One region of the Rummeliibacillus sp. JY-2-4R genome, then DNA from elsewhere that is predicted to be linked to it. Evidence: riboswitches for the same ligand, from Rfam matches in the RefSeq annotation. Region 1 holds a riboswitch; the other holds the start of a gene.
The links. A riboswitch is a leader RNA that binds a small molecule or an ion and turns the genes downstream of it on or off. The one in region 1 is predicted to bind S-adenosylmethionine.
Positions count from the first base shown of each region.

Region 2: it holds a riboswitch for S-adenosylmethionine, as region 1 does, so the genes downstream of both, ACWV26_RS15490 (methionine ABC transporter ATP-binding protein) here and ACWV26_RS17865 (bifunctional homocysteine S-methyltransferase/methylenetetrahydrofolate reductase) in region 1, are expected to answer to the same signal.

Region 1 is NZ_CM132623.1:3,654,650-3,659,960, forward strand. Features, by position in the region: gene metH (methionine synthase) at 1-906, opposite strand, end outside; gene ACWV26_RS17865 (bifunctional homocysteine S-methyltransferase/methylenetetrahydrofolate reductase) at 887-2,746, opposite strand; SAM riboswitch class I at 2,843-2,946, opposite strand; gene ACWV26_RS17870 (class A sortase) at 3,114-3,773, opposite strand; gene ACWV26_RS17875 (protoporphyrinogen oxidase) at 3,820-5,205, opposite strand.
Region 2 is NZ_CM132623.1:3,155,577-3,160,887, forward strand. Features, by position in the region: gene ACWV26_RS15480 (MetQ/NlpA family ABC transporter substrate-binding protein) at 1-361, opposite strand, end outside; gene ACWV26_RS15485 (methionine ABC transporter permease) at 423-1,091, opposite strand; gene ACWV26_RS15490 (methionine ABC transporter ATP-binding protein) at 1,084-2,109, opposite strand; SAM riboswitch class I at 2,211-2,315, opposite strand; gene ACWV26_RS15495 (thioredoxin family protein) at 2,372-2,680, opposite strand; gene ACWV26_RS15500 (hypothetical protein) at 2,693-3,034, opposite strand; gene gcvH (glycine cleavage system protein GcvH) at 3,187-3,567, opposite strand; gene ACWV26_RS15510 (arsenate reductase family protein) at 3,645-4,001, opposite strand; gene ACWV26_RS15515 (acyl-CoA dehydrogenase family protein) at 4,596-5,311, opposite strand, start outside.

The DNA of each region.
Region 1 (5,311 bases):
TCGTATTGCACGGATATGAGCAGGAGTGGTACCACAACATCCACCTACAAAATTCAACCATCCTTTATCAGCAAAACCTGCTAGTTTTTTGGATAAGGATTCAGGTGTTTCATGATAATGACCCTCTTCATCAGGTAAACCTGCATTTGGATAACAACTAATATAACTTGTTGCAATTTCAGATAGTGTACGTAGATGGTCTGTCATAAATTCCGGTCCTGTTGCACAGTTTAAGCCAACAGAAAGTGGTTTAATATGTTCAATCGAAATATAGAACGCTTCGATTCCTTGACCAGCAAGCGTCGTTCCCATTGGTTCAATGGTTCCCGAAATCATTACTGGGATTGTGATATGTAATTCATCGAATGCTTGTTTAATGCCAAGTGTTCCCGCTTTGACATTAAGCATATCTTGACTTGTTTCCAACAATAATACATCGGCTCCGCCTTCAATTAAGCCTTTTGCCTGTACATAAAAGTCATGTTTCAATTCATCAAAAGTAATGCCACCTGTAACAGATAACGTCTTAGTAGTTGGCCCCATTGCACCAGCTACAAAACGAGGCCATTCTTTAGTTGAGTATTCACTTGCAACCTTTTTTGCTATTTCTACTGCCTTTTTGTTGATCTCTTCTGCACGAGATCCAAGATTATATTCATTTAAAACAACAGGTGTGCCACCGAAAGTATTTGTACTGATTACATCTGAACCTGCTTCAAGATAAGCACGGTGAATCGATTCTACAACATCTGGACGTGTAATGTTTAAATATTCATTACACCCTTCAAACGCTTCACCGCCAAAATCATCAGCTGTCAAATTTGCATTTTGTAACATTGTCCCCATAGCACCGTCTAGCACTAATATATGATTTTCTAACCGTTCCTCAATAGGATGCTTTGACATAGTTGCTTTCTTCCTCTCTTCTGTGATCTAATTCATGAATATAATTCATTAATTCAATTGACATCTCATATCGCATGAATGGTGTGATTAAATAAATACCATTGAACAATTCAGCTGCTGTATCGATTAATTCTTTCGCAATTGCAATTCCTTCTGCTTGAGCAGCTTCTTTGTCTTCTCCAGTTGCTCTCATCCGTTCTAATACACCTTCTGAAAGCTTAATTCCTGGTACCTCATGATGTAAAAACTCTGAATTTCGTATGCTAGTCAGTGGCATAATACCAATGAAGATTGGTGTATCTAAATGCTTTGTTGCTTCATAGACTTCAATAATTTTTTCCTTACTATAAACAGGCTGCGTGATAAAATAATCTGCCCCTGCTTCTATTTTCTTTTCTAAACGACCTACAGCACGTTCTACTACCCGGACATTTGGATTAAACGCTGAGGCTACCGAGAAATTTGCCTTTTTTCGCAATGGCTTACCTGAAAAGGATATTCCCTCGTTTAAATTTTTGATTAGCTGTAGAAGTTCAAGACTAGAAACATCATACACACTAGATGCACCTGGGAAATCCCCTACTTTTGTCGGATCTCCAGTGATTGCTAAAATATCATGAATACCTAGAGCGTTTAAACCCATTAAATGTGATTGTAAACCGATTAAGTTTCGATCACGACAAGTAATGTGAGCCAGCGGACGTACATCGTGATTTAATTTTAAGATAGAGCCCATTGCCATATTACTGATACGAGGTGAAGCAAGAGAATTATCTGCCATTGTTACCGCATCAGCTCCAGCCTCATATAAAGCTTTTGAACCTTCTATAAATTTGTCAACATCCAAATGTCTTGGTGTATCTAATTCAACAATTATAGAACGTTCTCTTTTAACTTTTTCATGTAAAGGTTCATAGCTACTTTTTGCAGCTTCCTTTATCTTAATAGCTTCTTTTTTATGGACCACTTTATGTTGGATTGGTGGTAAATCTGCAAGACGTTTTTTTACAGCCTCAATATGCTTAGGAGTTGTTCCACAGCATCCCCCAATTAGTCGTACCCCTTGATCACGTAATAATATTGCAGAACGACCAAAGTAATCTGATTCGGATTCATATACGACTTTGCCATCCTCAACATCTAGTAAACTTGCATTAGGATAGGCAGAGAGAAATGCACTTGATGGGAGTTCAACATCTTCGAACGCTTGAATTGTATGATGAGGACCTAGGCGACAATTGACACCCACAATATCTGCACCAATTGCTTCTAACTGATGTAGCGCATCATTTAAGGTTAATCCATTTTGCAAAATGCCCGGTTCATGCATAGATACTTGTGAGATAATCGGAATATTCGTTATTTTACGTAAGTGTTTCACCGCAGCCGTAAGCTCTTCAAAATCATAATACGTTTCTAGTAAAAGACCGTCTGGATCCCCTGCTAGTAAATATCCTGCTTGTTCATCTAATGATTGAATGATTTCATCTAATGTCGCATCACTTTTACGCACACCGCGAATGCCGCCAATTGTACCTAATACAAACTGCCCCTGTTTTGAAGCAACTTTTTTAGCAATTTGAATAGCACTTTCATTTAATACTCTTACTGAGTTTTCCAATCCATATCGTTCAAGTTTGATTGCATTCGCTGTATAAGTATTAGTTTGAATGATATCTGCTCCAGCATCGATATATTGTTGATGTATATTTTCAATGATTTCTGGCTTTTTTATATTTAGTTCCTCATAACAGTAGTCAATTCCATATGAATATAATAACGTTCCCATTGCTCCATCAGCTGTTAATACTTGCGATTGAAGTTTCTCTAAAAGTCCCATATAAACACCCTTTCTATTCTGGTTGGCAACTTTTTTAAATATAAAAAACCTTCTTACATCAAAATAAGAAGGTTGTGTTTTCTAGTGTTTTGCTCCTTCTTATCTACAGGATTACTCCACTGGAATTAGCACCTGACCAATTCTTTCGGCTGGTTGCTGAAGCTTCTTCGGGCCAGTCCCTCGGCTTCTCTTGATAAGAATTACTATTTAATTTTTTAGAATAATTAAAAGAATCATACTCCTTTCTTTCATTTGCGTCAAGACAATTCGAAAAAATGACATATATTACTTATTTTAAAAATAAAAAACCTGCCTTTCTAGAATAGAAAAGCAGATTCCATCAATTGAACAATTTGATTATATTTTGTTAGCTTATCTTAAAAAAAGATGAATTATCTGAGTATGCAAATGTCTTAAGAAGTGCGCCACGAATAATCACTCGTTTTGATCCATCATTATTACAAGTAACGAGTGTTATAAGTTTTTGGTTGGCCTTGTCATCAATTACTTCTACTTGAGTTGGTTCTACAATGAAAATATCAGATATCTTATATTCATAAACGTTTTTGAAATCCGTTATATAAACGTTCATGCCCTTTTTTGCTTCTGCTAAAGGACTGAATAGTGTTTTGTTATCATTCATATTATGAGCAGCTAAAGCGTAGTTACCTTTGCCCATGATTTGATCTCTTTTCATTGTTCCCGCTCCGATTGTTAAATTAACATTCGAAATACCATAAACAATTGGTAACTGCATTTGAACATCAGGTACACTAATGGCGCCGATTGGTTTTACGTTTTTCTTTTCTGTCTGTGCAGCTAGTACATCTCGTAATTGTACATTTTTCACTTTTGTAAAATCAAAAGTTGAATCAGGAGAAACTGTTGGCTGTTCAACTTTTGGATTTTGAATAGCCTCTTTTGACATATTGGCGACAAGGTAGGTCATGATTGGTTTTTGAAGAGATAATATCAGTCCAATTAAGAGAAATAGTATACCAAATATGAGTACTAATTTTCTTATCATATAAATGATTTATCCCCTTTCTCGCCCTCTTGTTTTTGCAATTTCATCATAATAGATTGGCAATTTTTTTAGCTGTATCTTGCCCATTTTGAATACAGTTCCCAATCCCTACACCATAATAGGAACAACCTGCTAAAATGACATTAGGATACTTTTCTTCTAATTGATTGTTTAAAGAATCTACGATTGCTGCATGCCCCATACCATAAACCGGCATTAAATCATTCCATTTTGTGACATTAACTGCAGCTGGCTCGCCCTCTATTTTTAGTGATTTCTTAATATCTTCTAATGCAATAGCTGTTAATTCTTCTTCGTTTTTATTTAGTAATTCCTTAAAAATCGGATTTGTACTTTTATAGAACATACGAACAAGTAAATTTCCTGATTTAGATGTATGTTTCCATTTACGGCTTGTCCACGTGCAGGCATTACAATTTACATCACTATTTTTAGATACAATAAAACCTGTACCGTCAGCTGGTAATTGCTTATCAGGGATATTAAAACCAACATAAACTGTGATAATTGAAGCGTTTTTAATAGCATCCAATTGTTGAGTTATTTCTTGGTCATTTAAAATTTTACTGGTTACAGCATGTGGTGTAGATAGTACTACAACATCACAAGTAATATCATCTTGTCCTTCAAATGAGCAAATGTATTGATGATTTTGCTTTACAATATTGGTTGTAATAACACCCTTTATAATTTTTACATCGGTTAATGTTTCTTCTAAACGATCAATTAATTGGGATAGGCCATTTTCAAAAGAAATAAATTTTTTGTCAGCTGAGTTTTGGAATTGCGCTAAGTTTGCACCGAAGCCTTTAATAATACTGCCATATTGCTCTTTATAATCAAGTAAATATGGTAATGTAGATGCCATTGTTAATTTATATAAGTCTCCTGAGTAAACACCAGAAAGTACAGGGGCAATTTGTTTTTCGACTAATTCCTTTCCAAAGAAATATTCCAGAAAATCTCCTATTGAACTCTCCTTTGTGAAGCGGTCATTCGGTAGGTCTAAGTCTTTTAATGCTCGTTGTTTTCCTTCCATTGAAACAAGTGTACTACTATTCAATGATTCGATTGTTGTCGGAATACCAAAAACACTATCTGTTGGTATAGCATGCAGGGTATTATTCGTATATATATAAGAGATACCTGTCCCGTTATAAACTAAATCTTCTCCAATTCCTAACTCTTCAACAAGTGGCATTACACTCTTATGTCTTGCTACTATAGAATCTGCGCCTGTTTCCATGATGAAGCCATTATCATATACCGAGTGGATTTTCCCACCTAGAAACTCATTTTTTTCGACAAGTATAAGTTGGATATCTATGTTTTTTTCTCTTTTTAGTTTTTGTAAATAGTGCATGGTGCAAAGACCTGTAATGCCTCCACCAACTACAACAACTGTTTTCAAGTTGCTCATCTCCTTCATCATCACAAACAATTTAGGCTTTTGTCTTATTTAGTATAAACTTCTAGCGGAATAGATGTCATGATTTTGGTCACATCGCTCATAATAA
Region 2 (5,311 bases), 500 kb from region 1:
TAGAATAGACACCGATTGGTTCGATATGGATTCCACCTGCACTAACAAAATCATAACCATTATCTTTAATTTGTTGGTCTAGGTATGGAATAGTTTGGAAATAGTTTGCATCTATATCGCCTGAATCAAGATCTTTGTTTGGTAAAATATAATCTTGGTATTTTTGGATATCTAGTTCTACCCCTTCTTTTTCAAGAATAGGTTTTGCTTTTTCTAAGATTTCTGCGTGAGGTACATTAGAAGCACCTACTACTAACTTAGTTTCTTTTGAATCACCAGATGATGCTTTATCATTGCTTCCGCATGCTGCTAGACTTAGCGCTAGTGATGCTGTTAGAATTCCTGCTACAATTTTCTTCATGTTCTTTTCCCCTTTTCTTTATACATTTCATTATGTTAACGTAATTTACGTTTGAACCAAATTATCTTTTATCTGTTTTTGCTGTGATAAAGTCACCGATAAATTGAATGATAAAAACGATAACTAACACAAGTACCGTAGCGACAAATGTGACATCATTACGACTACGTTGGAAACCATCCATAAACGCTAAGTTCCCTAAGCCACCTGCACCGATGACACCTGCCATCGCTGTATAACCGACTAATGCTACAGCTGTTACGGTAATTCCAGAAATAAGTGCTGGAAGGGATTCTGGTATTAAAACCTTCCAAATGATTGTCCAAGTTTTTGCACCCATAGAGCGTGCTGCTTCAATGACACCTTTATCGATTTCACGTAAAGCAATAAGAACCATTCGTGCATAGAATGGTGCAGCACCAATGATTAATGCAGGCATAGCTGCATTTGCTCCACGAATTGTACCTAATAAGAATTTAGTAAATGGAATTAACAGAATAACTAAAATGATAAATGGAATGGATCTGAATATATTCACAACTGAACCAGTTAATAAGTTAGCTAGCTTGTTCGCCCAAAGTTGTGTAGGACTTGTAAGGAATAATATAATCCCTAAGACGATTCCAATAATAAAAGTTAGAATTGTTGAAACAGCTGTCATATATAAAGTTTCTCTTGTGGCTTCCCACATAAGTTCCCAATCGACATTCGGAAAGAGATCGTTAAGCATGACTGATCACCTCCGTTTTAATTCCTAGTTCATCTAAGTAATGAATTGCTTTTGTTGTATTCTCGTTGCTCCCGATGATGCGCACAATTAATGTTCCATATGGTCCACTCTTCGTAGGAGAAATATTACCGTGTACAATGTTAACATCAACATTAAATTCACGAATCAAATGTGAAATCACAGGTTGTTCTGTCTTTGCTCCAACAAAAAATAATTTGATCAATTGATCGTTCGGATAATTTTCAAGCATTTGAGAAATAGATTCTTTGTGACCTGCTGTTTCTGTCACTTGAGATACGAATTTCTTCGTCACGTCTGCTTGCGGAGATTGGAAAACTTCAAGAACGTTTCCTTGTTCTACTACTTTTCCCGATTCCATTACTGCCACACGATGACAAATTTTGCGAATAACATGCATTTCATGAGTGATTAACACAATGGTTAGTCCCAGTTTTTCATTAATACTCACAAGTAAATCTAATATTGCATCCGTTGTTTCCGGGTCTAGTGCTGAAGTTGCTTCATCACATAGTAGAACTTCTGGGTTATTAGCTAGCGCACGAGCAATCCCTACGCGTTGCTTTTGTCCCCCTGATAATTGGGAAGGATAGGCTTTTTCTCTTCCTTTTAATCCAACCAACTCTACTAGTTCAAGCACTTTCTTTTCACGTTCCGCTTTACTAATGCCCGCAATCTCTAATGGGAAAGCAATATTTTCTTCCACTGTTCTTGACCAAAGTAAGTTGAAATGTTGGAAAATCATACTGATTTTATGGCGAGCATTTCGTAATTCTTTTCCTTTAATTGCTGAAATGTTCTGCCCATTTACGGTAACGGTACCTGAAGTAGGCTTTTCTAAACCGTTAAGTAAACGAATCATTGTACTTTTACCAGCACCACTATAACCGATAATGCCAAAAATCTCACCATCATTTATTGATAAATTAACATCATTAACTGCAGTTAGAGATCCATTAGCGGTTTTGTATTTTTTTACTACATTTTTAAGTTGAATCATAATATTCAAAACCACCTTTTGTAAAATAAAGCTAAAAATAAATAAGACCTTTCTGCAAGATTAACAGAAAGGTCTAACGTACGTTTTATACGATAACCGTTCTCTCATCTTCCAAAGCATTTGACTTTGCGTGAATTGGCACCGTGTCACATTGTGACGGTTGCCGGGCTTCATAGGGCACTTCCCTCCACCTCTCTGAATAAGAGTTACGTAAATATTTATTTAATTATGTTTGATACTTTACCACTATATGATTATATCGTCAATCCTTTTTATGAAATTTTTCATATAAATACGACACGGATTGAAAAGCATAGATTTTATCGCGAACCTTACCATTCTCGGCAATCAGTAAGCATGGGACGCTTTCCACCTGATAATCATATGCGATTTGTTCGACAAAATTTAAATTTGCTTTACCTATTTTGATGTCTGGAAATGTTTGATCGATTACCTCCATCATTTTAGAAGCGACCATACATGTACCGCACATAGGAGTATATAAATAAAATGCACATAATGACTCGCTTTCCTTCATATGCTCCCATTGTTCTATTGTCCATTCTTGCATTGTCCGTCATTCCTATTCTAAAAGAAAACTTGCATGTATTTTAAAATCTGCAGCTAATAATATTCTAGCCAAAAATTTTCTTGGTGTCGCCTCTACTTGCTTATATAAAGAAAGCGTACGTAAATGGTACGCCTCTGGATATTCTTTTTTCATCAAGGATCGTAAGCAATCCCCTGAATAATCTTCATCGAAAAACGTATATAAATCATACTCTTCATAAGGGTGTATGAGCTCTTCTAGTTTACTTGGACTAATGGTACCATTCGTGCAAAGAATTGGAACATCCTCTGCTAGTAGAGGTTGAATTTGCAATTTATCTTGTCTACCTTCAACAATAAGCACTTTATCCGACATGCTAATTCCTCCTTACAGTTTGATTCCGCGCTTAGCGGACAGTAAGAATCCTACTTAAGGGAAAAATGAAGCATAGGCAATGATTCTGAAAGCAAATGCCTGAATATACATAAAAACGCCAGCACAAAAGTGTGGCGCTTTAAGTAGTATAATTATTCTTCGATTAGTTTTGTGTATTGTTCAGCTGTAAGTAAGCCTTCAAATTGTGTAGAATCAGTTGGTTCTACAACAACCATCCATGCTTTTTCGTATGGAGATTCGTTAACGAATTCTGGGCTATCTTCTAAGTCTTCGTTGATTTCAACAACTTTACCTGAAATTGGTGCATATAATTCAGATACTGTTTTTACAGATTCAACACTACCGAATGGTTCATCAGCTTTGATTTCGTCGCCAACTTGTGGAAGTTCAACGAATACGATATCACCTAGTTCTGATTGTGCAAATTCTGTAATACCAATACGTACTTTACCATCTTCAGTTTTTACCCATTCATGTTCTTCTGTATAACGTAATTCTGCTGGTACGCTCATTATTAACCCTCCAAGTATGTATTTTTATACACCATAATTTTGACATATTCCTTATTCAAAAACAAGCAATTCTAAAATTATTTCCATGTATTTTCAAACTCTTTTTCATTAAAGCCAATTGTTATTTTTTGGTTGTCTGTGACAATTGGTCTTTTGATTAGCATGCCGTCTGAAGCGAGTAAAGCAATTTGTTCATCTTCGGACATTTCTTTAAGACGATCTTTTAGTTGAAGTTCACGATATTTCATCCCTGATGTGTTAAAGAATTTTTTTAGTGGTAGTCCGCTTAGTTCCCAGTATTTTCTTAATTCATCTTGTGTGGGTGTTTCTTCAACTATGTTGTGAGCGGAAAATTCGATGTTATTTTCTTTTAGCCAGGCTTGTGCTTTTTTACAAGTTGTACATTTTGGATATTGAATCATTTTGATCGTCATGTAAATACTCCTTTTAAAACGAATTTTGGTATCATTTTAATTGTATTGTGACTCTCATTTTGACGCAAGAAAACCGACCCAGAGATATAATGGCCGGTTTTGTTGGTTTATATACATGGTTTTAGAGTTATATTTTTGTTAAATGATTAGAAATTAATCTTCTTCCTACGCTTTGCTTTGTACACTGAAAATCTATTTTATTACTAATTATATTTAGGTTTGTAGTGTAGTCAGCTACGCTTTCCTGCGGGCGAGCGGTGAGTCTCCTCCTTCGTGCGGGGCCTCACCTGTCTCGCTTTTCCTAGCTAGGAGTCTTCGCTGACTACACTACAACTATTTTTGGAGTACTAATCTCCAACATAATTTCTAAAAAAAATCTAGAAATCTATAAATATCTTTAATACATTTTATGTGACTTCAATTAGCGTGCTAATCTCAATTTCCACAAATAATCACCTAAATACTGAAGTTCAACTTCTTTGCAATCAACATATACAATGATAAGAACTTTCCATATAGCAACAATATTTTTACATTTCTTCAAATGCAGCAAAAAGGTGAGCCCCCATCTTACTTCCGGGGCTCACTTTTAGTTTATACTGTATATTTTTCAGCAGCGATTAGTTTTACTGATGCTTGGCGTTTTTTGGTGATGAGATTGTTTGGTGTGTAGCGTGTTAGTTTGCGCAATGCTGATAGTAGCATGCGTGCTTCGTCACCATCTGCTGAAGCGATGATTGTTTCTTTTGCTTCTTTTTCAATTTCTTCAAATGCTTCTTGGGTGAAGATTTCTGTGTAAAGAATTTTTTGTGCTGCTTTTTCTTCTCCATCACGGTCAATTGCTTTTTCCGAACGCAAGACAGCTGATTCCATTGCGAATAGTTGGTTTGCGATATTCGCAATGTTTACTAGGATTTCTTGTTCTACTTCTAATTTTGGTCCAAAGCGTTGTACAGCTGTACCCGCTGCTAGTAATGCGATTTTCTTTGCCATTTTGACTAAATATTTTTCTTGTGCAAGTGCTTCATTGCCAATTTCCTCTGGGATCATGGAAAGTAATTCAGCTTGAAGGCTTTGTGCTTGTGCAAGGAGCGGCAATTCGCCTTTCATTGCTTTTTTCACAAAAGTACCTGGGACAATTAAACGATTGATTTCGTTTGTTCCTTCAAAAATTCGATTTATACGAGAATCGCGATAGATTCGTTCCACTTCGTATTCTTGCATAAAGCCATATCCGCCATGTAATTGTACGGCTTCATCTGCAATATAATCTAATGTTTCTGAACCAAATACTTTATTAATAGAACATT